Regions from separate parts of the Nonomuraea sp. NPDC050394 genome, predicted to be linked through region 2. Evidence: riboswitches for the same ligand, from Rfam matches in the RefSeq annotation. Region 2 holds a riboswitch; each other region holds the start of a gene.
What was found. A riboswitch is a leader RNA that binds a small molecule or an ion and turns the genes downstream of it on or off. The one in region 2 is predicted to bind cobalamin.

Region 1 (7,136 bases), on a different contig from region 2:
TGGTGCAGGACGAGCTGCACGACCACGGTCGCGGCGAGCAGGCTCTCCCGCGACCGCTCACACCCGTTGACCGCCAGCGCGAGCAGGTACGGCGCGGCGAACCCGAGCAGCAGCGCGGGCAGCGAGATGAGGCCGCCGCCCGCGAACGCGTGACCACCGGCGGAGACCAGCACGCAGACCGCCGCGAAGGCGGCCGCGCGGATCACGCGGAGAACCGGAGTCACGGCCCTATCCTGTCAGGCGGATTCACGGGTGAGAACCCCGCCGGTGAGCGGCGTCGCGGGTTCCTCGAACGCTTCAGGAAGGTACGCGCCACCGGCGGGTTGCCGGAGACCACGAACACTCATCGGGGGCCGCTCACGATCGGAAGCTGATCGCGTGGCCGCAGCCGGCGGGGCGGGGCGAACCGGTGCAGTTCGAGGATCGGCGGCAGGGGGACCAGCCCGGGACCGCCGGCGTCGATCCACGCGGCCACGTCGGCGGTGGCGGCCTCGTCGTTGACCAGGGCCAGCCACACCGGACGGCCACCGGCCGCACGTCCCTGAGGTGTCGGCTGCACGATGACGACATTGGCCTGGTCGCACACGTCCAGGCAGTCGGTGACACGGACATCGGCGACCTTCGCCAGCTCACTGATCTGCCGATCGTGGTCGAGCGCGGGCACCTTCCGCACGCTCCCGCAGCAGCAGTCCCGGCACACGGTGATCCTTTTCACGGGTTCCTTCCACGCAACGGCGGGCGCGCCGCACGCGCCCGCCGGCTCATCGATGGCGCGATCAGCAGCGTTCGCCGCCGCCTCCGGCCCGCCAGGTGTAGCAGGCGGGGATCATGACCGGGTTGAGGGAGATCAGGCGGACGCTGCGCCCGATCGGGTTGGGGAAGTCGACGCCGACGCACCACGGCTTGGGTTCGTCGCCACTGCAGTTGGGGCTCTCTCGCTTGATACGCAACGCCTGCGCGGTGAGGTTCATGTGGGAGATGACGGCGCCGCCATGGCCGCCCCAGGTGTCGACGGTGTAGGTGGTGCCGCCGTTGAGCTGGTGGGCGTTCCAGGAGCCGACGGTCATGTCCTGGGTGTTGCAGGGGTCGCTGGCGTTGGTGTCGAAGTAGGCGCCGGGCAGGTTGCTGGACCATCCCAGGCCGCCGTGGCGAAGGATCCAGAAGTCGTTGTCGTTGCAGCCGCCGTTGACCGACAGCACCTTGGTGTCGTGCTCGTAGGCGTAGAAGCTGTGGCCGGAGCCGTAGGCGCCGTTGCTGTTGCTGAGGCCGAAGAAGGAGTGGCGGATGCCGCGGTGGCCCTGCTGGTTCAGCGCCAGCGTCATGCCCCGGTCGGGCACGTCCAGTTCGGCCGCGGCCGCGGCGCTCATCGGGCGTGGACGGACTTCGCTCACCTTGCCGTCGACGATCGCGACCGGGGTGGCCGCGGGGGCGGCGGTCCGCGCGGTGACGTACCCCTTGAGCGCGCCCGCGATCGGGGCGGCGTCCGCGGCGGGGACGCGCAGCGCGTCCACGTACAGCGGCTTGCGCCCGCTGAGGTTCCAGGTCTCCTCGAACTTGTCGAGGGCGCGGGCCACGCTGCCTTCGGTGGCCAGGTAGCCGCCGCGGAACTCGCCCTGATCGCCGCCGAGAACCTCCAGGCCGTACCCGGCCGCGGTCCGCCCGACGGACGTCGTGATCTCCAGCGCCTGCCGTAGCTGGCCGATGGGGGTGGGCGTGAGCGTGAGGACGAGGGTCTCAGGCGCCTCGGCGGCCTGAGCGGTGGGGGCGGCGAACGTGGCCATGACGGCCACGGCCGCGACGGACAGGAATGATCGACGTACTAAGCGCATTACTCTCCCCGTTCTTGCCTCGGACACGGACATATCGCCCGGGGCATGCCGGTGGGAGTACTACATGGAGGGTGCGCTGTCGTAGGCGCCACGCTCCGCTCCTCTCCGGGGAGATCCGCCCCAGGTCGTCGAGGAGGCGAGCGCGTGAGTCTCCTGGCTCTCGGGTCGATGCTCGTCCCCGCCTTCCCACCCCGGTCTGGGGCGGTGGCGTCGTGGGGATCCGCTCGCCGATCACAGTGGCGGGACCGCGCCGGATTCGCACCGGCTTCCTCAGTCCGCGCTCGCCTTTACCCAGCCATCATTATCAGGGTGCGGGGTGTATGTCACGATGGATCCCGAAGGCGAACGCGGACGAGGAAACCGGTGTGATTCCGGTACGGTCCCGCCACTGTGACCGGTGAGCGAACCCGATCAAGCCACTGCCCGCGAGGGTGGGAAGGCCGGGAGAGCGATGACCCGGGAGTCAGGAGACTCACGCGGTCGCCTCCTCACGAACTGGGGCGGATCTCCCCGAGAGAGGACGGTGGCCGTGCGCGTGCCCGCAGGTCGTCTCGTGGTGATCCGGTCCCGCCGTCCGCCGAGGGCGCCGTCGAGGAACGGTGGCCCCGGCCTTCTCCCGGAGATTATGGATGAAGGGTTTTTCCCGCCCGCTCACCGGCGGTGCGCTGCTGCTGTCCCTGTTACTCACCGGCGCCTGCGGCGGCGCGGTGACACCGGCGACTCCGACGTCGGCCGAAGGCAGGTGCGTCACCTCCTACGACCCGGCCAAGGACTACTTCCCGGTCAAGCAGACGCTCAGGCACGCTGCCAACTTCACCCTGACCTACGCCAAGCACTACCAGACGATCACCGTCAAGCAGCCGGCGCCCGGCGCCAAGCCGGAGACGTACGTGCTGCTGCGCTGCGGCACCCCTGACCCGAAGGTGGCGGGCGCGACCGTGGTCGAGACGCCGATCGAGTCCTTGTACTCGGCCTCGACCACGCACCTGCCGTTCGTCACCGGCCTGGGCGTGCTGGACCGGCTCAAGGGCGTGGCCTCGGCGGGCTTCATCACCTCGGCGCAGGTGCTGGAGAAGGTGAAGGCGGGCGCGATCACCGAGTACGCCAAGGGCCAGGAGATCGACACCGAGAAGGTCATCGCCGCCAGGCCGGGCGTGCTCATGACCGGCGGCACCGAGGACAAGGCATACGGCCCGCTCCGGCAGGCCGGGATCAAGGTCGTCGCCAACGCCGAGTGGCTGGAGGCCACCCCGCTGGGCCGCGCCGAGTGGATCAAGCTGATGGCCGCCCTGACCGGCACGGAACAGCAGGCCGGCCAGGTGTTCGACAAGGTCGAGGGCGACTACCGGTCCCTGGCGGACAAGGCGAAGGCGGCCACGGCGGTGCCGGTGCTGCCGGGCCAGATGTACCAGGGCCAGTGGTCGGTACCCAACGGAGGAAGCTACGTCGCCACGCTGATCAAGGACGCGGGCGGCACCTACGCCTGGGCCGGCACTTCGGGCCCGGGCAGCACCACGCTCGACCTGGAGGCCGTGCTGGCCGAAGCCAAGGACGCCAAGGTCTGGCTGGCCACGGTCAACGAATGGAAGAGCCTGGCCGACGTGGAGAAGGCCGACGCCCGCTATGCCAAGTTCGACGCCTTCGGCGCCGGCCAGGTGTGGTCCTCGAACAAGACCCTGGGCCCCGGCGGCGGCAACGACTTCTTCGAGCGCGGCGTCGCCCGGCCCGACCTCATCCTCGGCGATCTGGTCGCCATCCTGCACCCGGACCTCGCGCCGGGGCACGAGTTCGCCTTCTACCAGAAGCTGACCAGGTGACCGCCCTCACCCTGTCCGCGGCTCCGGCGGCCTACCGCCGCCGGAGCCTGGTCCTGGGCGCGCTCACGCTCGGCGTTCCCGCCGCGTTCGCGCTGGCGGTCACGCTGGGGTCCACCTCCATCCCGCTGGACGCCGCGCTGTCCGCGCTGGCGGGCGACCCGGGCGTCGACCCGGGCGTCCGGGAGATCATCTGGACGGTACGGCTGCCGCGCGCCATCACCGCCGCGCTGGCCGGGGCGGCGCTGGCGGCGGCCGGGGTCCAGATGCAGACGATGTTCCGCAACCCGCTGGCCGAGCCGTACATCCTGGGCGTGAGCTCGGGCGCGAGCCTCGGTGTCGCGCTGATCATCGTGGGCCTGGGCGGCACGGTCGGCACGTTCACCGCCGGGGTCTCCGGACTGGGCCGCGCGGGCGTGGTGGTCGCGGCGTCGGCGGGCGCGGGGGCGGTGCTGGCGCTCGTCCTGGCGTTGTCGCGGCGGGTACGCTCGGTGGTGACGCTGCTGGTCGTCGGGGTGATGGTCGGCTCGGCGGCCACCTCGGTCATCACGCTCCTGCTGGTCTACACCGACCCGCAGCGGGCCCAGCAGTTCATCAGCTGGGGCCTGGGCAGCTTCGCCGGGACGACATGGGCGGATCTCGCCCTGTTCGGGCCGGTGTGCGCGGCCGGGCTGGGCCTCGCGCTCGCCGGGGTCAAGCCGCTGAACGCGCTGCTGCTGGGCGAGAACTACGCGCGGACGATGGGAGTGCGGGTACGGCTGACCCACACGCTGACCCTGGCCGTCGCCTCGGTGCTGGCCGGAGCGGTGACCGCCTACTGCGGGCCGGTCGCCTTCCTCGGCCTGGCCGTACCCCATGTCGCGAGACTGCTGCTGGGCACGGCCGACCATCGGCTGCTGATGCCCGGTGTGGTCCTGCTCGGCGCGGCCACGGCCTTGCTGTGCTGCGTGGCCACGCAGGCGCCGGGCAGTGGGGTGGTGCTGCCGCTGAACGCCGTCACCACGATCATCGGCGCGCCCGTGGTGATCACCGTGCTGCTGCGCAGCCGCGCGGCCAGATCGGGGCTGGGGATATGACGACGGCGCTGCGACTGCGCGCGGTGTGCGCCGGATACCCGCCGCGGCGGGGACGACCCGGGCGGCGCGTTCTGGAACATTTGGACGCGAGCGCCGAGCCGGGTGAGCTGACCGTGCTCATCGGGCCCAACGGCAGCGGCAAGTCCACCCTGCTGCGCACCATGGCCGGGCTCCAGCCCGCGCTGGCGGGCGAGGTCCTCCTGGGGCACAACGTGATCGGATCGATCCCGCTCGCCGACCTGGCCCGGCTCCTGGCGATCGTGCTCACCGAGCGCGACCTGCCGTCGCTGCTGTCCGCGCGGGAGGTGGCAGGGCTGGGACGCCACCCCTACACGGGGTTCACCGGACGGCTGAGCCCGGCCGACCACGCCGTCGTCGCCTGGGCGCTCGATGCCGTGCACGCCGCTCACCTGGCCGAACGTCCGGTGAGCGAGCTGTCGGACGGCGAGCGGCAGCGGGTGCTCATCGCCCGCGCGCTGGCTCAGGAGCCGTCGGCGATCCTGCTGGACGAGCCGACCGCCTTCCTCGACGTCACCGCGCGGGTCGCGCTCATGGGACTGCTGCGGGCCCTGGCGCGCGAGCGTGGGCTGGCGATCGTGGTCTCCACGCACGACCTGGAGCTGGCGCTCCGGGTGGCCGACCGGGTCTGGCTCGTCGGCGCCAAGGGCACGCTGCACACCGGCACGCCGGAAGAACTGACCGAGCAGGGGCTGATCGGCGAGTCGTTCGACGGCGACGAACTCGCCTTCGACCGGCGGACAGGAGTGTTCATGCTGCGCCCGGCAGACGCGAGGACGGTCAGGATGCCCGCCGATCCCCTGCTCGAACGCGCGCTGGCCAGAGAAGGATGGCGCGCGGACGCCGCCGGACCCGCTCTGCTGGCCATCGACAGGACCGAGGACGGCTACGCGGCCGCCTTCGACGGACACACGCACCGCTTCTCCGGCATCGCCGAACTCGCCGCCTGGGCCCGCCGGGCGGGAGCCGAGCCCGGACTGCTGCCCGCCGACCCCACCGTGGTGGCCGAGGCCGCCGCCGAGGTCAGCGCGGTCGGCGGCTACTTCGAGCTGGAGACGGCACCAGGCACCGACGGCTGGCGGCCCTTCAGCGACCTGTTCACCGACCCGTCCGCCCTGGCCGAGCGCATCGCGTCGGTCGCCGAACGGCTCGGCACCGCCGAGACCCGGGTGGCGGCCTCCATCCTGTTCCAAGGGCTGGCCGCGCGGTTGTGGTCGCCGGTGCTCGGCGCCGCGATCGCCCGTGACCTGCTCCTGGAGCTGCGAGACCCGTACTGGCGGCCCTCACCCAGCGGCCCCCTGCCGCTGCGGCTGCCGTCACCGACCGGCTGGCACGTCGCCGACCCCGGCCGGCTCGCCGGCCCGATCTACCGCAACGTCGTCGGCGACCTCCTCGAACCGCTCGCCGACACCGTCCGCGGCCTCGTCAAGCTCGCGCCCGGCCTGCTGTGGGGCAACGCCGCCTCCTCCCTGGCCGGGACGGTCCGCGCCCTGGCCAGGCACCAGCCGGAACTGACCGCCCACGCCGTGTCGCTCGGCCGCGAGCTCCTCGACATCGGCGTGCTGCGCGAGACCGGCGAACTCGCCGAACCCGCGCCCGGCCAGCCCTTCTTCGTCCGCCGCAGCTGCTGCCTCTACTACCGCCTTCCGGACGGCGGCAAGTGCGGCGACTGCGCCCTCGTCCCCGACCACACCCGCCGCGAGCAGTGGGCGCGGCAGATAGGAGACGCGTCGTGACCTACACCGTCGTCGAAGAACACGGCAACGGCACCCTGCACGTCTGGCCGCTGCCGACCGACGAGAAGAGCCTCCTGGAGCTGGTCACCTTCTTGTTCGAGCGGCACTGGGAGCACATCTGGTTCGGCGTCATCGTGCAGGGCGCGGCCTGGGAGGTGGCCGCGCCCAACGCGCCGGAACGGATCAGCATGTACGACGGCTACGTCACCGTCGACTTCGGCCGCTGGCACTTCCACCTGTGCATCGGCGAGCACACCGCCGGCGGGCCGGAACTGGGCGCCATCCGCCGGTGCGCGCGGGCCGAGATGTACCGCCGGGTCGGCGACGACGGCAGCCCGACCTCCTGGGGCGTGCGGCTGTTCAACGGGCGCGACGAACAGCTGATGACCGTGCTGCTGCCCAACCCGTTCCTCACCGACCGCCAGCAGATCCTCGACCCGCCCGACTTCTCCCGCCTGGCGGCCTGGGATGAGCTGCGCGCCACCTATTTCAGCCTCGATCCCGATCCCCTCGACCGCGCCGGAAAGGGGTTCAACCACGGCTGACCAGGGCGGCGCGCTCGCCTGGGGTGAGCGCGCCGCCGTACAGGTGGAGGCGAGGACGACCTGATCGGCCAGCCGCTCGACGGTCGCGCGGACGCGGGGACCTCCGAGCCGGTGTCGT
Region 2 (7,136 bases):
GAAGCAGCGCACCACCTCGGGTTCGGGGATCTCGCCGAAGCACATGTGGAAGAAGTTCTCCGCGAAGCCCAGCCCGGGGTCGGGCTGGATCGGCGCCTGCCCCCGGCGGCGGCGCTGGTCCAGGGCGACGACGGTCGGCAGGCGGGCGAGCAGGTCGAGCGCCGCGCGCGGGTTGGCGCTCGCGTCGTCCTCGCGCGGATCCTCGGCGCCGAGCTGGCTGACGGCCGTGCGCAGCACGTCCATCGGGTGGCAGCTCTCCGGCAGCCGCGCCAGCACGTCCAGCGTCGTCCGGGAGAGGGTACGGCGGGCCCGCTCGGCCGCCCGGAACTCCCTGAGCTGCCCCTGGTCGGGCAGTTCGCCCTGCCAGAGCAGGTAGGCGACCTGCTCGAAGCTGCAGACGGCGGCCAGTTCCTGAACCGGGTAGCCGCGGTAGGTGAGGGAGTTGGTCTCCGGGTTGACCATGGAGATCGCGGTCGTGTCCGCGACCACGCCCGCCAGGCCCTTGCTGATCGTCATCGGTCCTCCCGGTAGCCGTGGGTGAGCACGCCGGCGTCGAAACTCGCGTAGCCGGAGTAGTCCAGCAGGTCGTACAGCTCGCCCCTGGTCTGCATGCGATCGACCAGCTTCGCCTGCGTGCCGTCCGCGTCGATGGCGCGCAGCGCCTCGGTGACCGTGCCCATGGCCAGGCGGAACAGGGTCACCGGGTAGATGACCACGTTGACGCCGAGGTCGCGCAGGGTCGTGGTGGTGAGCAGCGTCGACTGCCCGAACTCGGTCATGTTGGCCAGCAGCGGCACGTCGACCGCCTTGCGCAGGGCCTCGAACTCGGCCGCGTTCGCCAGCGCCTCGGGGAAGATCAGGTCGGCTCCGGCGTCGGCGAACGCCTTGGCCCGCTCGATCGTGGCGCCCAGGCCCTCGGTGGTGCGCACGTCCGTGCGGGCGCAGATGACGAATCCGGGGTCGCGCCGGGCGTCCACGGCGGCGCGCAGGCGACGCAGCATGTCGGGCAGGGGGCTGATCGTCTTGCCGTCGAGGTGACCGCACCGTTTGGGGTTGACCTGGTCCTCCAGGTGACATCCCGCCACGCCGGCGTCCTCGAGGACCTGGATGGTCCTGGCCGCGTTCATCGGCTCGCCGAAGCCGGTGTCGGCGTCGACCAGGGTGGGCAGCTCGGTGACGCGGGCGATGGCCTGCGAGCGCCCGGCGACCTCGGTGAGCGTGGTCAGGCCGATGTCGGGCAGGGCCAGGTCGGCCGAGAGCACGGCGCCGGAGACGTAGACGCCGTCGAAGCCGGCCTGCTCGACGGCGCGGGCCACCAGCGGGCTAAAGGCTCCGGGCAGTCGCAGCAGTTCGCCGCCGGCCAGCCCGTCGCGGAGCGCGCGGCGTTTGTCCTGCGGGGTGTGGCGGGAGTGCAGCATCAGAAGATCCCCTTGGTGGCGGGCGCGGGGTCGATGCCCGCCTTGAGATTCAGGGCGGCCACCTCGGCGGCGGTCAGCAGGGGAAGGCGTTCGGCCAGGCCGAGATAGCGGTCCTGCTCGGCTTCCGTGACCACGCCCGAGGCCAGGGTGCGGAACTTGGCCAGGTAGTCGGCGCGGGCGAACGGGTGTGCCCCGTCCGGGTGCGCGTCGGCGACCGCGCGTGACTCCTCGACCGTGCTGCCGTCGGCCAGCTCGACGACGACCCGGCCGCCGAACGCGCGCCGTTCCGGGTGGTGGTAGAGGGCGGTCCACTCGGGGTCCTCGACCGTGGCGATCTTGTTCCAGAGCTCGACGGTGTCGGCGCGGCCGGCCCGCTCGGGCAGGTACGACGCGACGTGGTGCCAGACCCCGTCCTGGAGGGCGACGGCGAAGATGTAGGGCAGCGAGTGATCCAGCGTCTCCCGGCTGGCGTGCGGATCGTACTTCTGCGGGTCGCCGGCGCCGCTGCCGATCACGTGGTGGGTGTGGTGGCTGGTGTGGATGGTGACCCGCTCCACCTTGGCCGGGTCGCCGATCCGCGCGCGCAGGTCGATGGCCAGGTCGATGAGGGCCTGGGCCTGGTATTCGGCCGAGTGCGCCTTGGTGTAGGTGCGCAGGATGCCGCGCGCCTGCTCGCCCGGCTCGGGCAGCTCCACCTGGTACTCGGCCGAGGGCCCCGACAGCATCCGGGCGATGACGCCGTCCTCGCCCTCGTAGATCGGCGCCGGCGCGCCCTGGCCGCGCATCGCCCGGTCCACCGCCTCGATCGCGACCTTCCCGGCGAAGGCCGGGGCGTACGCCTTCCATGAGGAGATCTCGCCCTTGCGTGACTGCCGGGTGGCGGTCGTGGTGTGCAGCGCCTGGCCGATGGCGTGGTAGATCGTCTCGGTGGGCAGGCCGAGCAGCGTGCCGATCCCGGCCGCCGCGGAGGGGCCGAGGTGGGCGACGTGGTCGATCTTGTGCTCGTGCAGGCAGATGCCGCCGACCAGCGCCACCTGGACCTCGTAGGCGACCGCGAGGGCACGCGTCAGCTCCGCGCCGGTCCGCCCGGTGTGCTGGGCCACCGCCAGGATCGGCGGGATGTTGTCGGCCGGGTGCGAGTAGTCGGCGGCCAGGAACGTGTCGTGGAAGTCCAGCTCGCGTACGGCGACGCCGTTCGCCCATGCCGCCCACTCCGGCGACACGCGAACGTCGTCCACTCCGAGGATCCCGGCCCCGCCCGAGGCCGCCGGGTGCGCGAGCGCCTGGTCCCTGGCCGCGGCCACCGGCGCGCGGCGCAGCGACGCGGCGGCCACAGCGGCGTTGTCGACCACCCTGTTCGCGATCATCTCGGCGATGTCCGGGTCGGGCGCCGGGGCGCGTGCGGCCAGGTCGGCGAGCTTCCAGGCCAGTTGCTCCTGGACCGGCAGCCGGTCGGCGCTGGGGCTGACACGGACGACATGGGTGATCATCTGACTCCTTTGCGAAGGGGTTTCCTGTCAGCATCACCAGCGGCCGCTGCGCCGGGCCAGCCCCGTCATCTGCGAAGTTTCGCGAAGTACCCGACCGGCTTTGCGAAGGTTGCGAAGCCGGGACTTCGCATAGGCTGTCCTCATGGGCAAGATCTTCGTGGGACCGAGGCTGAGGGCCCTGCGCCGCGACCGGAAGATCAGCCAGGTCCATCTCGCGGAGCTGCTCGGCATCTCGGCCAGCTACCTCAACCAGATCGAGCACAACCAGCGCCCGCTGACCGCTCCGGTCCTGCTCCAGCTGAGCGACGTCTTCGGCGTCGATCCCGAGTTCTTCGCCCCCGAGGACGGCACCCGGCTCATCGCCGACCTGCGTGAGGCCCTGGCCGGGCAGGAGATCTCCCCCGCCGCCCTCGCCGACCTGGTCGGCGCCAGCCCCGAGATCGCGCGGGCCGTGGCCGGGCTGCACCGCCGCTACCTGGCCGCCACGGAACACGCCGCCGTCCTGGCCGGCGCGCAACCGGTCGCGCCCGCGCCGTACGAGCTGGTGCGTGACTTCTTCTACGACCGGCACAACTACGTCGACGAGCTGGACCGGGCCGCGGAATCGCTGGCCGACGGCGGCGACCCCGGAGGGCTCGCGGCGCAACGGCTGGCGGCCCACGGCGTGCGGATCACCGAGGACGGGAGCGCGCGGCGCCGCTACGACCCCCGCACCCGCGTCCTGCACCTCGCGCCGGGCCTGCGGTCCTCCCAGCGCGCCTTCCAGCTCGCGACCCAGCTGGCCCTGCTCGAACACGCCGATCTGATCGCCGGCCTGGTCGCGGACGCGGGGTTCACCGATGCCGACGCCGCGGCACTGGCCAGGATCGGGCTGGCCAACTATTTCGCCGGGGCGCTGCTGCTGCCGTACCGGATCTTCCGTGACGCGGCCGAGCGCCGCCGCTACGACCTCGACCGGCTCGCCGCGGACTTCGGCGTGGGCTTCGAGACCGTCTGCCACCGGCTTTCCACCCTGCAACGGCCCCGCATGCGCGGTGTGCCGTTCTCCTTCGTACGCGTGGACCGGGCGGGCAACATCTCCAAGCGCCAGTCCGCCACCGGCTTCCACTTCACCCGCGCGGGCGGCAGCTGCCCGCTGTGGAACGTCTATGACGCCTTCACCACTCCCGGCCGGCTGCTGACCCAGGTGGCCGAGATGCCCGACGGGCGGCGCTACTTCTGGGTGGCGCGGACCGTGGAACGCCGCCCGCCCCGTCACGGCGCGCCGGGGTCGCTGTTCGCCATCGGGCTCGGCTGTGAGCTGCGGCACGCGCACCGGCTCGTGTACGCCGACGGCCTGGACCTGGCCACGCCCCAGGTCACGCCCATCGGCCTGGGCTGCAAGGTGTGCGAACGCGACGACTGCGCCCAGCGCGCCTTCCCACCCACCGGCACCCAGGTGCGGGCCGACGAGCATGTGACCGGGCTGGTGCCGTACACCACGCCCTGATCGATAGGCTTCGCGGTGCGGCTGGTCCGGCCTCCCCAGGGAAGGCCGGCGCAAGAGGGAACCCGGTGCGAATCCGGGACTGCCCCGCAGCGGTGAGCGGGAACGACCGCCGTCCACGCAAGCACTGGGCTCCGGCCTGGGAAGCGACGGCCAGTAGGAACGTGTGAGACGCCCGCGAGTCCGAACACCTGCCACCGCCCGTGCGCCGCCCGGCGCGCGGCCCCCAGGGGTTCCGCGAGGGAAAAGGACCCGACGTGAGACAACGCACCACCCTGCTCGGCCATGTCTCTCCCGAGACGTGGCAGGAACTGCGCGACATCGGGCTGAGCGACCTTCCGCTCCACGATCCCGCGTTCGAGGCGCACCGGATGTTCCCCGGGCCGCGCCGGCTCGACTACGCCCCCGCCGTCGCCGCCTATCTTCACGCGAAGCGGCGCGGCTTCGAGACCCGGCCGGTCCTGCCGGGCCCGGTGAGCGTCCTGGCCTCGACCCGGCAGGAGGGCCTGCTGGAGTCGTACGCGGAACTGCTGGAGCGGCTGGCCACCGCGGGCGTCGCCGAGGTCCAGCTCAACGAGCCGCTGCCGGCCGCGCCGATGCTCGCCTCCGCCTACACCAGGCTCGGCGAGCTGAGCCACCGACCCCGGATCATGGTCTGCATGTGCTCGGGAGCGGCAGGGCCCGCGCTGACCGCCCTCGGCGCGACCCGGGTCGAGGGCGTCGCCATGGACTTCGTGACCAGGCCCGGCACCCTGGCCGCGCTCGCCGCGGTCGGCGGCATGCCGGGTAAGACCGTGGTGGCCGCCCTGGTGGACGACACCGGCCGGGAGGTACCCGCGGCCGGCGTCCGCGCGGCCGTCGAGCGGCTGGCCGATCAGGTCGTCCTCGCCTCCACCTGTACGGCGGCGCGCTCACCCCAGGCGAGCGCGGCCGCCCTGGTGGGCATGGTCAACCGTGGTTGAACCCCTTCCCGGCGCCGCCGGCCTCGGCCCCGACACCCCGCTGCCCGCGCTGTTCCGCCTGGGACGGATGGCCCGCCTGCTCGACGGGCCGGACGAACTCCACATCACCACGGTGGCCCGCCAGGTGCTCGCCTGAGCCCTTCGGCCTCCACGAACAGCGTGTCCAGGAGGCAACGCGTGTGGAAGACGGCCATGACGCCGCCGCATATCGTCAGGCCACATCCGCCAGGAAAGGACGCCGAACATGCGGCAGGACGACCGCCCGACGGCGCTGGTGACCGGTGCCTCCACCGGAATCGGCGAAGCCTTCGCCAGGGAGCTGGCCCGCCGCGGCCACCATCTGGTGGTGGTGGCACGCGGCGCCGGCCCGCTCGACGCGCTGGCCGCGGAGATGAAGGACGCCTTCGGCACGGTGACCGAGGTCCTGCCCGCCGATCTCACCGACCATACGCAGGCCGCCGCCGTCGAGGAACGGCTGGCGGACGCCGCACGCCCGGTCGACGTCCTGGTCAACAGCGCGGGCGCGCTGACCAGCGGCCTGTTCGCGAAACTGCCGATCGCCGGTGAGGTGAGCCAGGTGGAGCTGAACGCGGTGGCCCCGATCCGGCTGACGCACAGCGTGCTGCCGGTGATGCTCGACCGCGGCAGGGGCGCCGTCCTCAACGTCTCGTCGATCGCGGGCGAGGCGCCGACGCCCTTCGGCGCGACCTACGGCGCCAGCTACTCCTTCCTGACCGCCTTCGGCCAGGCGCTCCACATGGAGGTACGCCGGTACGGCGTGCGGGTGACCACCCTCCTGCCCGGCTTCACCGCGGCCACCGCGGACCCGTCCCGCCGGATCCAGGCGGCTGACCAGGTGGCGCGTGAGGGGCTGGCGGCACTGGCGGCCGGGCGCGCGGTGTGCGTCCCCGGCCTGCGCAACAAGACCTCGGCGGCGTTCGCCCGGCTGGCTCCGCGGCGTCTCGTGCGGGCCGTGATGGAGGCGAGCCGTACCTCATGAGCGTCAAGCCCGGCACGTGGCGGATCGACGCCGCCACGGCGCGGCTCACCTTCGCGCTGAGCCATCTGAGCGTGCGCAGGGTGCGCGGGCGCTTCACGGCGTTCGAGGGGGAGATCGAGGTGGCGCCCGACCTCACGGAGTCGGTGGCGAGCGCCGTGATCGAGATGGCCTCGATCGACACCGGCGACGCCGAGCGGGACGCGTTCCTGCGCTCGCCCGCCTTCTTCGACACCGGCTCCTTCCCCGAGATGCGCTACCGCTCCGGGCGGGTGCGGGCGGGCGGCCACGGGCTGATCGCCGACGGCGCGCTCACCGTGCGGCAGAGCACCGGCACGCTCAGCCTGGACGTGCGGTGGCTCCCGCCCGAGGACGACGGCACGCGGCTGTTCGTCTCCGCGGTGGGCCGGATCGACCGGCACGACCTCGGCGTCGTGATCGGGTCTCGCCTGATGGGCAGCCGCGCGGTCCTCGGCAGGAACGTGCGGGTGAGCCTCACCGGCCACGCGGTCCTGCTCGGCTGAGCAGGACCGCTGGCCGACCGGCGCCGTCACTCCAGGACGCCGCCGACCTGCCTGGCGAGCAGGCGCACGTACGCGCCGTCGGCGGCGACCAGTTCCTCGTGCGTCCCCTGCCCGGCGACCCTGCCGCGGTCGAGCACCACGATCCGGTCGGCGCTCCTGATCGTGGACAGGCGGTGGGCGATGAGCAGAGTCGTGCGCCCCCGCCGGACGGCGCGCACGGCGGCCTGAAGCGCCTCCTCGTTCTCCGCGTCGAGGTTGG
Region 3 (7,136 bases), on a different contig from region 2:
GCCCGCTGACCTGCGCCGATTGAATGATCGACATGACGCGGACACACTCTCTCCCCGGTCCCTGGGTCGAGGCGGCCGGGCTGCTGCTCGGCCCGCTCCTGCTCCTCGCCGGGTTGCTGACCCGGATCGGCCAGGACGACTTCTTCCCCGGCCAGCTCGCCGCCTATGCCCGGCAGCCGGGCACGATGCTCCTGTCCTACAGCCTGTTCGCCGCCGGGCTCGTGCTCCTGTGGCCGGCCGCGGTCGCGCTGGCCCGGCGGATCTCCGCCACGCATCCCGGCTGGGGGCGGTGGGGCGTGACGCTGGTGGTGCTCGGACTGTTCGGACGGGTCTTCCATGCCGGGGTCAGCCACCTGGCGTTCCGGATGGTCGACGCGCTCGGGCTGGAGGCCGCGCGGACGGCCGTGGCAGACACCTACGGGGCCTTCCACGTCTTCAAGGCGGTCAACGTCGTCATCATGGCGGGCTGGATCGTGCTGGCGATCGGTGCCTTCCGCGCCAAGGCGTTCGGCCCCGGCGCGGCCGGCGTGGCCCGCTGCGTCGCGCTCGCGCTGGCCACCGGGCTTCCGCTCGGCGTGCTCAAGGGCAGCACGGACCTGCCCTCCCTGCTCGCCGTCGCCGGCCTGGTCGTGGCCATGGCGCCGCTCGGGGTGAGCGTGCTGAGGCAGGCCGGCCCGGCGCCGCGGTGGTGGGCGGTGGCGCTCACCGTCGCGGCCGTCCCGGCGGCGTTCCTACTCGGGCTCAGTGGGTGAGCCCCAGATCTCGGGGTTCTCGTCCGGCTCGGGGAGCTTGGACAGGAGGTCGGCGATGCTGTCCCAGTTGGCGACCCGGACGAGGTCGCCCATGAGGCGCAGGCGCTCGGCGAGCTGTTCGTGGGCCTCGTCCAGGTGGACGAGGCCCTTGGCGATCTGGTCGGTGTGGGCCTCGTAGCCGCGGGCGCCGCCCTCGCCCTTGAAGAACGTGACGCCCTCCTGGGTGCCGCCCCAGAAGGCGCCGATGGCGGTCAGTTCCGCGGCGGCCCGCCGTACGTGGTCGGCCAGGTCGCGGCGCTCGGTGTCGTAAGCCTCGGCGACGGCGCGCAGCCGGGCGCGGTCGATCTCCATCCTGCTCACCCCGCGGGTTTGTGGGCCATCGTGAAGTAGAGGAGCATCCTGCCCAGCGTTTCCTTCCAGGTCGGGATCAGGTCCTCGCCGCCCTGGCCGTTCATGGCGTCGTAGCTGGGGCCGTAGCCGACGGAGCCGCCGGCCATGCGGCCGATGAAGTACTGCAGGTCGAGGTTCTTGGTCGCGGCCCTGGCCGCGGGCATGGCCGCGTCGAAGGCGCCGTAGAAGGCCACCGAGGCGGCGAACTCCTTGAGCGCCTGCCGGGCGTTGTCGCCGAGCGAGCCCGGGTCCTCGCCGCGCGCCGCCTTGACCCCGGCGACCACGCTCACGTCGCCGATGGCGAAGAAGGCGCTGCCGATCGAGTACTCGGTCAGCTTGGCCAGCACGACCCGCGCGACCGCGTGCTCCAGGAGCTTCGACAGCAGCTTCGCCTGCGCCCTGCGCATGAGGAACTGCGTGATCTGGTACGCCGCCCCCGCCTGCCACGGGAACGTGGTGATGAAGATGAAGCTGGCGAGGTTGGCCAGCGCCATGGTCCAGTAGGCGTGCCGTATGGTCTCGACGATCTCCGCGAAGTCGTCGCAGGCCTCTGCGTTCGCGCGGCAGGCGGCGGCCAGCTTGCCCGGGTAGCCGAGGGCCGGCGGCATCGGGTACAGGCCGGCGGTGACGGTCCGCTTGAACGCGTCCACTCCTTCGCCGCTGTTGCGCCGCCAGACCGACTCGGCGGCGGGGTAGGTGTTGCCGGAGCTCCGCTCCACGCGTTCGGCCAGCCGTAGCCAGGTGTCGCGGGCCTGGCGGGCGCGGTCGGGATCGCCTTCCGGGTAGTCGACCGCGAGCATCTGGAAGACGAAGGCGGTGATGCCGAGGGCGCCGAAGCCGTAGATGGAGGCGCGGGTGGGGTTGATCTTCATCGCAGCACGTCGGGAGTGAACGGCTCGGCCAGCGCCCTGGCCTGGTCGCCGGCGTCGCGGGCGGCAGCGGCGGCGGCCTGGAGGACGGCGGCGGCCAGTTCGTCGGAGCCGAGCCGCATGGCGCGGGGGTCGATGGTGAGCCCGGCCAGGGCGCCGGTCATGGTGGCCTCGGCGACGACCCGGCCCTCGGCGGCCTCACCCCGGCCGCGTACCTGCTCGATCTCTTGCTGGAGTCCCTGGAGTTGGGCGATCTCCCCGTGGAACTCGGCGAACATCCGGTCCAGCTCGTCTGTCATTCGGCCCAACGTAGATCGTGACACCGGCAATGGCAACTGAACTAGTAGGTAAAGCGTTTCACCTCACATTCAACAGAATCCGGCCTCCGTGCGTCTGGGATGTGATGGACCGAGGAAGGGTGAGCCAGGGTGGACGACTTCGCGGCGTTCGTCGCCGAGCGCGCCGACGCGCTCCTGCGTTATGGATACGTGCTCAGCGGCAACCCGCACGACGCGGCCGACCTGACCCAGGAGGCGCTGATCAGGCTGCACCGGGCCTGGTCGCGGGTGCGCGGCAAACGCGACCCGGAGAGCTACGTGCGGGTGACCATGGCGAGGCTGCACATCAGCGCCTGGCGGTTACGGCGGCGCGAACGGCTCGGCTGGGACCTGCCGGAGACCTCGCACGAGGACGTTCTGCCCTCGGAGTCCGAGCAGGGACTCTGGCGGGCGCTCGAAGGGCTGCCCAAGAAACAGCGCGCCGTGCTCGTCCTGCGCTACTACGAGCAGCTGACCGACGCCGAGATCGCCGGGGTGCTCGGCATCTCCCAGGGGACGGTCCGCAGCCATGCCTCGCTCGGGCTGAGCAAGCTCCGCTCGGCGATCGACCGCCCCTCCGCCACGAACGGGAGCGCCCGATGACTCTGGAAGAGGAGCTGCGCAGCGCCCTCGGACACGCCGCCGAGCGCGCGCCCCACGCCCCGCAAGGACTGCCCGCGCACATCGCGAACCGGTCCAGGCGCCGCAGGATCCGCGCGAACGCGCTGATGGCGGCGGTCGCGGTCGTGGTGATCGCCGGAGGGGCCGCGGTGGCGCTGCGCGGCGAACCCCGGCAGCACCCGATCCCCGCGGTCCGCCCGACCCCCACCCCGTCGCGGATCACCGAGGCCGAGCCGGTGGAGAAGGTGTGGCCGGCGGCTGTCACGAAGATCCCCGGCAAGCTGCGCGGCGGTGCGAAGATCCGCCCGCTGAAGCTGATCGACGGCCGGTCCGTGCTGTTCGAGACGTGGGAGAGCCACGAGAAGGCCAACGCGATCTACGCCTACGACCTGGAGGCGCGGACGAGCCGGAAGATCACCGACATCCGCACGCCGAAGGGCGTCTACGCCGACACCTGGACGATCAGCACGGACCGGGTCTTCTGGAGCACGATCGAGGACGGCGGCACCGGACTCTGGTCGGTCCCGCTCGCAGGCGGGGGCACGGAGCGCCTGGCCACGGTGCCCGGCCGGGTCGACGCGATGGCGGTGGCCGGTGACCGGCTGGCGTTCTCCGTGATGGACGGCGGCGGCGTCTCCACCATCCCCTTCGGGGGCGGGAAGGTGGAGGCGGTGCGGGGGGCCGAGCGGCACCACATCCTGAGCTGGCCGTGGGTGGGAACGCCGAGCGAGTACACACCCAACGGCGAGACCAGCTACGAGGAGATCGTCAACGCCGAGACCGGCGAGACGAGCAGGGCGGTCGTGCGCGCGGGCGAGACCCAGGTGCGGTGCGGCGTGCTCACCTGTGTCGGCGTCAGGCCGGACCGGACCGCCTTCATGCGGCTGCGCGACGGCACTCAGGAACGCGACCTGCCCGAGGCCCCTCTGCTCGGACTCGCCGACGACCGGTTCATGACGGTGCAATTCGACCGGGCCGGCGGCGGTCAGGCGTTGCTCGACCTGGCCACGGGGCGGACCGGAGACATCGGCATGCGACCCGGCGACGATGGCGGGATGCCCGTGATCCAGCTGGGCCCCGGCGACGGCCGGTTCGTGGACTATCCGCTCAACGGCGACCACGTGATCATCGATCTCTCGAAGATCACGTGACTGTTGACGAGAACCGGAGGAAAGGATACGTTCCGGTAGATTTCACGGCTGTCAGGGGAAATCCGGTGAGATGCCGGTGCGGACGCGCCACTGTATCCGGGACCCAGATCCCGGGAGCCAGGTCACCTAACGGCCGTGACCTCACCTGTTGGGACGCGTCATCCCTGAGGAGGCCTTGATGAGTGGTGGGACCACTTCGACGTCCGTGCCCTTTCCCCGTTTGCGGCCCTGGTTGCTGAGTGTTCCGTTGTTCCTGTTGATCGCGTACCTGGTCCTGATGGACAACGGCGCGGTCTCGCAGACCGGTACCTTCCTGCACGAGCTGATGCACGACGGGCGTCACCTGCTCGGCGTGCCCTGCCACTAGGGACGGGCACGATGGTGCGCACACTTGTGGTCAGAGGGCTGCTCCTGGGCCTGCTGGCCGGATTGGTCGCGGGCGCCTTCGCCTTCCTGGCGGGGGAGCCTCACGTGGACAGCGCGATCGCTTTGGAAGAGGCCGCGGCGGCGGCCGCGCCCGCGGCGCCCGCTGACGATCATCACGGTGAGGAGGCCGAGGTCAGCAGGCCGGCGCAGAAGGCCGGGCTGTTCCTCGCGACGGGCCTGTACGGCCTCGCCGTCGGCGGCATCTTCGGCCTGGTCGTGGCCGGGCTGCGCGGACGGGTCGGCCCCCGGTCGGACCCCGCGCTCGCGTTCGCCGCGGCGGGCACGGCCTATCTGGCGATCGTCCTGCTGCCGTTCCTAAAATATCCCGCCAACCCGCCCGCCGTCGGCGATCCCCACACGATCGGCAGCCGGACCCTGCTCTACGTGGTCATGGTGCTGGTGGGCCTGGCCGCCGTCGCCATCGCGGTCGCCGGCGGGCGCCGGGTCACCGGCGGTCCGTGGGCACGCTGGAGCGTCACCGTGGTGACCTTCCTCGTGCCGGTGGTCGCCGCCCTGGCGCTGCTGCCCCGGGTCGACGAGGTGCCCCCGGGCTTTCCCGCCACCTTGCTGTGGGAGTTCCGGCTCGCGTCGCTGGGCACACAACTGGTGTTCTGGGCGGCGTTCGGGGCGCTGTTCGCCTGGGCGGGCGAGCGCGCCGCCCGCCGGGCCGCCGCCGCCGTCCCGGCCGCCGCACCGAGCTGAGCGGAGTGCTCTTCGTACGGCATGCCAGCACACCAGGCATGCGCACAGCCTGCTTCCCGGCGCCGGAGCAGGCCGATCGCGCCAGCCTGGCGAAGGCCGCCCTTCTGGCCGGGACCGCCGACCTGGCCAGGACGGCGTCATACGCGGGACCCGGCACCCGGCCCGACCGGGACGAGCCCGGTGACACGGAGCCCGCGGAGCTCGCGGAGCTCGGGGAGCTCGGGGAGATGCTGACGGCCGGGCAGGCGGGGGCGGCGTTCGTCGCGCCGTCGGTGGCCGCGTTGCAGACGGCCTCGGCCATGGGGCTCGCGCCCATCGTGGTCGACGCGCTGGCCGAGGCGGATCACGGCCGGTGGGGCGGCCTGCCGTACACGCGGGTCGCCCAGGAGGAGCCGGAGGCACTGGCGAGCTGGCTCGCCGACCCCGGCGCGGCGCCCCACGGCGGCGAGAGCCTCGACCGGATGACGGCGCGCGTCACGGGGTGGCTCGACGAGACGCGGGCCAGGTTCGACGGCCGGCGCGGGCGGCCGTTCCTGGTCATCTGCGATTCGGGAGCCATCCGCGCCGCGCTCGGGCACGCGCTCGGCCTGTCCCCGCTGCATGCCGCCCGTTTCGACCTCGCGCCACTATCCACCACCGAGCTGGCCGTCACCCGCGGCGGCTGGCGGGTCGCCCACGTCAACCGGGACGCCCTCGAACACCGGAAGGTCACCTCTTGATCGCCACCTACCCGTTCAGCGCGGTCGTCGGGCTCGACGACCTGAAGCTGGCGCTGGTGCTCAACGCCGTCTCACCCCGGGTGGGCGGCGTGCTCGTCCGCGGGGAGAAGGGCACCGCGAAGTCGACGATCGTCCGCGCGCTGGCCGCCCAGCTGCCGTCGGTGGACGTGGTGGCCGGTTGCCGGTTCGCCTGCGACCCGGCCGCGCCGGACCCGGACTGCCCCGACGGGCCGCACGACCCCGGCGAACAGCGCCACCGGCGGCCGGCCTCCCTGGTCGAACTGCCGGTCGGCGCCTCCGAGGACCGGCTCGTCGGTTCACTCGACGTCGAACGCGCGCTGACCGAAGGCGTGAAGGCGTTCGAGCCGGGGCTGCTGGCCGGCGCGCACCGCGGCGTCCTGTACGTGGACGAGGTCAACCTCCTGCACGACCACCTCGTGGACCTCCTGCTCGACGCCGCCGCGCTCGGCACCTGCTACGTCGAGCGCGAAGGTGTGTCGGTACGGCACGCCGCCCGCTTCCTCCTGGTCGGCACCATGAACCCGGAGGAAGGCGAGCTGCGCCCCCAGCTCCTCGACCGGTTCGGACTGACCGTCGAGGTGAAGGCGTCGCGCGACCCCGGCGAGCGGGCCGAGGTGGTACGGCGGCGCATGGCCTACGACGCGTCACCCGAGGAGTTCGTGGCGCGATGGACCGCCCAGGAGTCGGCACTCGGCGAGCGGATCCTGCGGGCCAGGGCGCTGCTGCGCGGCGGGGTCGCGCTGCCCGACGCGCGGCTGCTGCAGATCGCGGCGGTGTGCGCGGGGTTCGAGGTGGACGGCCTGCGCGCCGACCTGGTCACGGCGAACGCGGCCATGGCGCACGCGGCCTGGCAGGGGCGGGACCGGGTGACGGAGGAGGACGTGCGGGTGGCGGCCCGGCTGTCCCTGCCGCACCGGCGGCGCCGTGACCCGTTCGACGCGCCGGGGCTGGACGAGGAACTGCTGGAGGAACTCCTGGACCGCCACCGGGGCGACGACGACCCCGACGGCGGCGGCGCCCCCGACACCCCGCCCGACCCGGACGGCCCCGGCTCCGAGCCCGACCAGGGCGAGGCGGCGGACCAGGGGGAGGCGGGACCCACATCGGATCCCGGGCACAACTCCCAGGCGGACCAGGGGGAAGCGCGAGGCCGGGGGGAGACCGGGCA
Region 4 (7,136 bases), on a different contig from region 2:
GCCAGGAAGTACACCGCGACCAGCGCGGCCAGAGCTCCGAGGAACGCCGCGACGGGCAAGGAGAACGCGCCGAACACGGTGAGGCTGAACACCACCACGCTGACCGCGCCCACGCTCGCGCCGGAGGACACGCCCAGCAGCATGGGGTCGGCCAGCGGATTGCGGACCAGCGCCTGCAGCGCCATGCCGCACACCGACAGCCCGGCGCCGATCACCGCCGCGAGCAGCACGCGAGGCACCCGTACGTCCATGACGATGGTCTCCCGCACGACCGGCCAGGTGGGCTCGGCCAGCGCGGGGTGCACGCGGTGCAGCAGGATGCCCCACACCTGCTCCGCCGGGAGCGTGACCGACCCGGCCGCGATCGCCGCCGTCGCCGCCGCGCCCAGCATGACGAGCAGCAGGGCGATCACGATCGGGTACGGCAGGCCGGGCCGCCGCGCACCCACCTTCGGATACGGCAGGCCCAGCCGCCGCGCATGAACCTCCGGCCCGCCTACCTTCGGCTCGCCCACGTTCGGCTCGCCCACCTTCGGCCCGCTCACTTGAAGCGGTCGGCGTGGAGCTGCCTGGCCAGGGCTTCGACCGCCGCCGGGGCGCGCACACCGAGCACCACCGACGACAGCGGCAGCACCGCCAGCCTCTTGTTCTTGATCGCCGGCACGTCCTTGAGCGCCGGGTTCGCCAGCAGGAACCGCTGCTTGTCGGCCACCGACTGCTCGCCGTAGTCGTAGATGACGATCCACTCGGGCGCGCGCTCGGCGACCTGCTCGAACGAGACGTCTCCCCAGGTCTTGCCGAGGTCGGCGAAGACGTTCTCCGCCCCCGCCAGCTTGATGATCTCGTTACCGATGCCCGCGCCGCCGGCGGTGAAGGCGGTCTTGTCGCCGCTGTCGTAGACGAACAGCTTCACCGGCGCCGCCCCGGCCAGCTTCTCCCGTACCCCGGAGAGGGTGGCGTGCAGCTTGGCGAGCAGCGGCTCCGCCCGGCCGGGCACGCCGAAGATCTTCGCGACGTTGTGGATCTCCTGGTCGATCAGCTCCATGGTCACCGGGCCCTTGGCGCACTCCTCGACGTTGAGGTAGCTGTTGATCCCGGCCTTGGTGAGGGCGTCGCGGCTGCGTCCCTGCTTCTCGTCGAAGGTGCTGGCGAAGCCGCCGTAGACGAAGTCCGGCTCCTGCGCCAGCAGGGCCTCGTAGGCGGGGTACTCCTTGGACAGCACCTTCACGCTGTCGTAGGCGGCCTGGTACTCCGGCAGGATCTTGTCGTCGAGGTAGCCGGTACCGACCATCGACTTCTCCAGCCCCAGCGCCAGGAGCACCTCCGTGGCGTGCTGGTTGAGCGAGACCGCCCTGGCAGGCGGGCGTTCGTAGGTGGTCTTCACGCCGCAGTTGTCGATGGTGACCGGGAAGCCCGCGGCGGCGGAAGCGGCCGGAGCCTGCCCGGGAACGGCTCGTTCAGCCGGGGCGCCGCCGCAGGCGGCCAGCACACCGGATACCAGGAGGGCGAGCAGGAGGGACGTAAAACGTCTGCCCGTCATGGAGGGTTCCTCTCACGGAATCTGCACAACGGGGCGGATCGGAAGGAGGGAACGCCAAAGGCCCGCCGGACACCACAGGCCCACTCCTCTCCGGGGAGATCCGCCCCAGTTCATCGAGGAGGCGACCGCGTGAGTCTCCTGGCTCTCGGGTCGAGGCTCGTCCCCGCCTTCCCACCCCGTGGGGGCAGTGGCTCAGTGAGGATCCGCTCGCCGATCACAGTGGCGGGACCGCGCCGGATTCACACCGGCTTCCTCAGTCCGCGCTCGCCTTTTCCCGGCCATCATGACACGAACCAAATCAATTCCTAGCCGTGAGGTTCCACGAACAGCGTGTTCTCCGGAGGCAACGCGCGTGGAAGACGGCCATGAGAGCGCCGCAGGACGCCGGACATGCGGCAGGACGACCGCCCGACGGCGCTGGTGGCCGGAACCTCCACCGGTAGCGGCGTTCTATATGGCCTGCGGCCTGCCGACCTGGTGTTCTGAGTCGTTGACGGCGGCCGCGGTCTGTCCTGAGGCTCGAAGTCCGGGCCGCCGGTGCTGACGCTTGCGCCGGAGTGAGCCCCGCCCGGCCCGGTCAATCGCGGCCATGACCGGCCAGCGCGTCGATCAGGGTGCGGAGCCCGCTCAGGAACGCGGCCTCGTGGTCGAAGGCCCGGACCACGCGGCGGATACGTTCCGGGTCCACGGCCGCTGACTCCAGCAGTCTCTCGCGGGCGGCGCGTCGTTCGGGGGTTGCGCCAGGCAGGTAGCTCAGGTGGCCGAGCACGTACCACCAGAGTTGAAGATACGCGTCGGTGGCTCGGTGGTCGTCGAGACCGAGATCGCGGAACCGGTCCAGTGCCCAGGTGAACATCGCGGTGGCCCGCGGCGCGAACCACTCGCCTTGCCGCAGGATCTCCACTACCCACACGTGCCCCGCGAGGTAGGCGTCCAGTCCGGCGAAGGCGGCGATCAGGCGCTCCTGCGGAGTGCCCTCGTCGGCGGGCAGCGGCGGAAGCCCCTTCGCCACGTCGTCCAGCAGGGCGAGGATCAGTTCCTGCTTGTCCTTGACATGCCGGTAGATCGCCATCGGAGCCGCGCCCAGTTCTGCGGCGACCCGGCGGATGGTCAGCCCGTCCACGCCCTCGGACTCGGCGACCCGCCGTCCGGCCGCGACGACCCTCTCGCGGGTGAGGAACTGGCGACGTCGGCTGGAACTCGTGCTGGCGATCACTCCCTCAACTGTACTCGCGTGGAATTTCTCCAAGCTCTCAAGTAAGGCTAGCCTTGCTTTAGTGTACTAAGTACGCAAGAGTTCGCGGTGGCGGGGTCGCGGCTGCCTCTAGCCATTGAAAATGATTGTCGTTACCATCTCCTGCTGTCTGGCCAGAAACGAAGGGTGTGGCATGTCCACGATGTCAACGGCGCGGCGGGCGCCTTCGGTGCTGGCTCCCGCTCGCGCCACATTGGTCGGCTGCGGCATCCTGACCGCCGTCAGCGCGCTCGCCGGCATGGCGCCGCTGGTCGCCGTGGTGGAGATCAGCCGCCGGCTGCTCCACGGCGACACGGAGGTATGGCCGATCATCGTCGTCGCGCTCGTGGCACTGGCGGTCAAGCAGCTCGGCACCTTCGGCGCGGGGGTTCTGACGCATCTGGCCGACATCCGGGTCTCGTTCGGCATCCGCAGAGCCCTTCTGGGCAAGCTGCGCAGGCTTCCCCTCGGCTGGTTCACCGATCGCAACTCGGGGGCCGTGAAGAAGACCGTTGAGGACGACGTGGCGGCGCTTCATCAGCTCATCGCGCACTCCGTGGTGGAAGTCACGGCGGCGGCGGTCCCGCCGGTGGTGGCGATCGCGTACCTCGTGGTCGTCGACTGGCGCATGGCCCTGATCGGGGTGCTGCCCATGGTGGTCGGACTGGTCGTGTACCAGCGGGCGATGGCGGACGCGGGGACGAAGTACCCGGAGTTCATCCAGTGGCTGACCCGGCTCAACGGTGCCGCGGTCGAGTTCGTCAACGGCATCGGGGTCGTCAAGGCGTTCGGAACGCCAGGCGTCGCCAGCCGCCGTTTTCAGGATGTCTCGCGGAGGTTCGCGCGGTTCTTCCTCGAGTGGGCCCGCTCGACGAGCGCCGCGGGCGTCATCGCGGAGATCCTCCTGTCGCCGCCCAGCGTGCTCGTGGTCATGGCGAGCGCCGGAGGCGCGCTCACCGCGGCGGGCCGGCTACCGGTCGAGAGCTTCATCGCCTTCCTGGTGTTCGGCACGGTCACCACCGCGGGGTTGATGACGGTCATGATGTCGGTGCATCCGCTGGTCACCGCACTGAGCGTGGCCCGTGGCATCCGTGAGGTGCTTTCCAGCCCGGAGCTGCCCGTCCCGGCCCGGCCTGTCGCGCCGGACCCGGACGCCCCAGGTCCTGTGGTCAGCATGCGCGCGGTCCGCTTCGCCTACGGCGACACCGTGGCGCTGGACGGGATCGACCTGGACCTCGAGCGAGGCACGGTGACCGCGCTGGTCGGTCCGTCCGGTTCCGGCAAGTCCACGCTGGCCAAGCTCCTGCCCCGCTTCGACGACCCGCAGGAGGGGACGGTGGCGCTGTACGGCGTGGCCCTGCGCGACATCGACCCGGCCGAGCTGTATCGCCATGTGGCCTTCGTGTTCCAGGAGTCGGCGCTGCTGCGCATGAGCATCAGAGACAACATCCGTCTGGCCCGTCCGGACGCCGATGACGCGGCGGTCCGCGCCGCGGCCGCCAAGGCACAGATCCTGGAACGGCTCGACGAGCTGCCCCGGGGGCTCGATTCCGTGGCCGGCGAGGACGCCGAGCTGTCAGGAGGCGAGCGGCAGCGGGTATGCATCGCCCGGGCCATCCTCGCCGACCGGCCGGTCCTGGTGCTCGACGAGGCGACCGCGAGCGCCGACCCGGAGAACGAGGCCCGCATTCAGGACGCGCTCAGCGAGGTCGCCCGCGACCGTACCGTCCTGGTCATCGCCCATCGGCTGAGCACCATCCGGGGCGCCGACCGGATCGTCGTACTGGACGCCGGCCGCGTGGTGGAGCAGGGACGGCATGCGGAACTGCTCGCTCTCGACGGCCTCTACACCCGGCTGTGGGAGCACGACCAGCGTGCGCGTGAGGGCGCCGTGGCGGGAACGGAGACGCGCTGATGGTCACCATGATCCGATACCTGTTCGAGGTGCTGGACGAGAAGGGCCGGCGGCACCTGCGAGTCATGCTCGTCCTGCAGGCGGCGCAAGGGGTGCTGCAGGGGCTGGGATTCCTGCTCGTGGCACCGCTCGTCGCAACCCTGACGAGCCCGCCCGTGGACTGGCCCGGATTCTGGCTCTGGCTGGGGACGATCGTGGCCGTCGTCGCCGCGCACCATGTGCTGCTGGCCCGGAGCACGTCGCTGGGCTACCTCGTCGGGACGGACGTCCTCACCAGCTTCCACGAGCGCATCGGCAACCATCTCGCCACGCTGCCGATCGGCTGGTTCGGCGGCGACCGTACCGGGCCGGTCGGCCGGATGCTCGGCAAGGGCACGATGGATGTGGCCAACATCCCCGCGCACCTGCTGCGGCACGTCGTCGTCGGCGTGACCGCGCCGGCGGTCATGATCACCGGTAGCTTCCTGCTCGACTGGCGGATCGGCCTCGCCTTCACCGCGGGCGCGGCCCTGTGCGCCCTGGCGCTGCGGCTGCTCATGGTGATCGTCCGGCGTAACGACGACGACTACGAGCACGACATCGGCGCGACCTCCTCCCGCGTCGTCGAGTACGCCCGCCAGCAGCCTGTCCTGCGCGCCTACGGCGTGCTCGACCGGCCCGAGATGGGCACGCTGGAGGAGTCCCTGGTCCGCCAGCAGGGGTCCCAGTCACGCCTGACGATCCGCGGCGCCTGGGGACTGATGGTGTTCTTCGGCACCCTGCAACTGGTGGTCACGGCCGTCATCGCCATCGCCGTCGCACTCACCTTGCAGAGCGTCATCACCCTCCCGGTCATGATCGGCGCGCTGATCGTCACCCTTCGCATGCTTGATCCGATCACGCAGCTCGGCGAGCTGGCCGGGCACGTGCAGGTCAATGCCGATGCGATCGGACGGGTGCGCGCGTTGCTCGCCGTCCCGTCGCTGCCCGAGCCGGAACGGCCCGCCGAGCCCGTGGGCGCCGACGTCGAGCTGCGCGGGGTCCGCTTCGGCTACGAGGACGGCCCTGCCGTACTGGACGGTATCGACGTGACGATACCGTCGGGGAGCCTCACCGCCGTCGTGGGTCCGTCCGGGGCCGGCAAGAGCACGCTGCTGAAGCTCATCGGCCGGTTCTTCGACGTCGACGCCGGTATGGTCGCCATCGGCGGCAGGGATGTCCGCGAGCTCGGAAGCGCGGGCGTGTCGCGGCTGACGGCCCAGGTGTTCCAGGACGCCTACCTGTTCGAGGGCACCATCGCCGACAACCTCCGCATGGCCGCACCGGACGCCGGCGATGCCGATCTCGACCGCGTGGCCGCCATCGCGCGGCTCGACGAGGTCATCGAACGGCTGCCCGACGGCTGGCACACCCGAGTCGGCGAAGCGGGCTCGACCCTGTCCGGCGGCGAGAAGCAGCGGGTCTCGATCGCTCGCGCCCTGCTCAAAGACGCTCCCGTCGTGCTGCTCGACGAGGCCACGGCCGCCCTCGACGCGGTCAACGAGGCCGCGGTCGCCGACGCCATCGCCGTACTGGCCCGTGATCGCACCGTCATCATCGTCGCCCACCGTCTGTCCACCGTGGTCGCCGCCGATCACATCCTCGTCCTCGACCGGGGACGGATCACCGAGCAGGGCGACCATGAAGCCCTGCTCACCGCGGGAGGTACATACGCCCGCTTCTGGAACGAGCGGGTACGCGCCCGCGGCTGGCAACTCGCCCCGAAGGGAACCCCGTGACCACAACAACTCCGGCCGAGCGTCACCTTGACGTGGCCATGAGCCCCAAGGACCTCATCAACATCGGCGTCTTCGGCGCCCTCTACATCGCCGTGGTGTTCGCGATCAACATGCTGGGGTTCGTCAACCCGGCCGTCATGCTGATCGCCCTCGTCGCGAGCATCGTCGCCGGGGGAATCCCGTTCATGCTGTTCCTCACCCGGGTACGGCACGCGGGCATGGTCACGATCTTCGCGATCGTCACCGCCGGGCTCCTCATGCTCACCGGGCATCCACTGATCAGTTTCGTGATCACCATCGGCTGCGCGCTGGTCGCGGAGGTGATCATCTGGTTCGGCCGGTACGGCTCCCGCCGCCTGAGCGTGCTCGCCTACGCCGTCTATTCCGCCTGGTACGCCGGGCCCATGATGCCCATCTTCTATGACCGCGACGCCTACTTCGCGGGCCCCTCGATGCAGATGATGGGCGCCGACTATGTCAGCCAGATGCGGACGCTGCTCTCGCCGGCGGTGCTGCTCGCCTTCGACGTGTCCACGATCGTCTTCGGCCTGCTCGGGGGGCTGCTCGGCCTTCGGCTGACCCGCAAGCACTTCGAGAAGGCGGGACTGGCGTGACCACCAGCCCGGTGGCGGCCTCACGCGAGCGAACCGTCACGGCGGCCCGCTCACGTCCAGCGCTGCGGCTGGACCC

Region 1: another riboswitch for cobalamin. It lies ahead of ACIBKY_RS44175 (ABC transporter substrate-binding protein); the one in region 2 lies ahead of ACIBKY_RS54835 (hypothetical protein).
Region 3: another riboswitch for cobalamin. It lies ahead of ACIBKY_RS51680 (CbtB-domain containing protein); the one in region 2 lies ahead of ACIBKY_RS54835 (hypothetical protein).
Region 4: another riboswitch for cobalamin. It lies ahead of ACIBKY_RS44355 (ABC transporter substrate-binding protein); the one in region 2 lies ahead of ACIBKY_RS54835 (hypothetical protein).

Annotation. Positions count from the first base shown of each region.
Region 1 is NZ_JBITIO010000016.1:158,029-165,164, reverse strand. It holds gene ACIBKY_RS44190 (hypothetical protein) at 1-224, opposite strand, end outside; gene ACIBKY_RS44185 ((2Fe-2S) ferredoxin domain-containing protein) at 344-715, opposite strand; gene ACIBKY_RS44180 (hypothetical protein) at 777-1,829, opposite strand; cobalamin riboswitch at 1,976-2,102, opposite strand; cobalamin riboswitch at 2,129-2,324, shown strand; gene ACIBKY_RS44175 (ABC transporter substrate-binding protein) at 2,459-3,646, shown strand; gene ACIBKY_RS44170 (iron chelate uptake ABC transporter family permease subunit) at 3,643-4,719, shown strand; gene ACIBKY_RS44165 (ATP-binding cassette domain-containing protein) at 4,716-6,473, shown strand; gene ACIBKY_RS44160 (hypothetical protein) at 6,470-7,018, shown strand.
Region 2 is NZ_JBITIO010000035.1:17,984-25,119, reverse strand. It holds gene ACIBKY_RS54855 (bifunctional 2-methylcitrate synthase/citrate synthase) at 1-516, opposite strand, end outside; gene prpB (methylisocitrate lyase) at 513-1,418, opposite strand; gene ACIBKY_RS54845 (MmgE/PrpD family protein) at 1,418-2,908, opposite strand; gene ACIBKY_RS54840 (short-chain fatty acyl-CoA regulator family protein) at 3,051-4,397, shown strand; cobalamin riboswitch at 4,450-4,587, shown strand; gene ACIBKY_RS54835 (hypothetical protein) at 4,652-5,356, shown strand; gene ACIBKY_RS54830 (hypothetical protein) at 5,349-5,492, shown strand; gene ACIBKY_RS54825 (SDR family NAD(P)-dependent oxidoreductase) at 5,601-6,356, shown strand; gene ACIBKY_RS54820 (YceI family protein) at 6,353-6,877, shown strand; gene cydC (thiol reductant ABC exporter subunit CydC) at 6,904-7,136, opposite strand, start outside.
Region 3 is NZ_JBITIO010000026.1:9,882-17,017, forward strand. It holds gene ACIBKY_RS51650 (hypothetical protein) at 33-752, shown strand; gene ACIBKY_RS51655 (hypothetical protein) at 732-1,103, opposite strand; gene ACIBKY_RS51660 (hypothetical protein) at 1,109-2,014, opposite strand; gene ACIBKY_RS51665 (YbaB/EbfC family nucleoid-associated protein) at 2,011-2,310, opposite strand; gene ACIBKY_RS51670 (SigE family RNA polymerase sigma factor) at 2,440-2,931, shown strand; gene ACIBKY_RS51675 (TolB family protein) at 2,928-4,100, shown strand; cobalamin riboswitch at 4,112-4,249, shown strand; gene ACIBKY_RS51680 (CbtB-domain containing protein) at 4,348-4,467, shown strand; gene ACIBKY_RS51685 (CbtA family protein) at 4,479-5,228, shown strand; gene ACIBKY_RS51690 (histidine phosphatase family protein) at 5,267-5,947, shown strand; gene ACIBKY_RS51695 (putative cobaltochelatase) at 5,944-7,136, shown strand, end outside.
Region 4 is NZ_JBITIO010000016.1:201,924-209,059, forward strand. It holds gene ACIBKY_RS44350 (FecCD family ABC transporter permease) at 1-545, opposite strand, end outside; gene ACIBKY_RS44355 (ABC transporter substrate-binding protein) at 542-1,540, opposite strand; cobalamin riboswitch at 1,651-1,847, opposite strand; gene ACIBKY_RS44360 (TetR/AcrR family transcriptional regulator) at 2,118-2,756, opposite strand; gene ACIBKY_RS44365 (ABC transporter ATP-binding protein) at 2,929-4,689, shown strand; gene ACIBKY_RS44370 (ABC transporter ATP-binding protein) at 4,689-6,446, shown strand; gene ACIBKY_RS44375 (MptD family putative ECF transporter S component) at 6,443-7,060, shown strand; gene ACIBKY_RS44380 (energy-coupling factor transporter transmembrane component T) at 7,057-7,136, shown strand, end outside.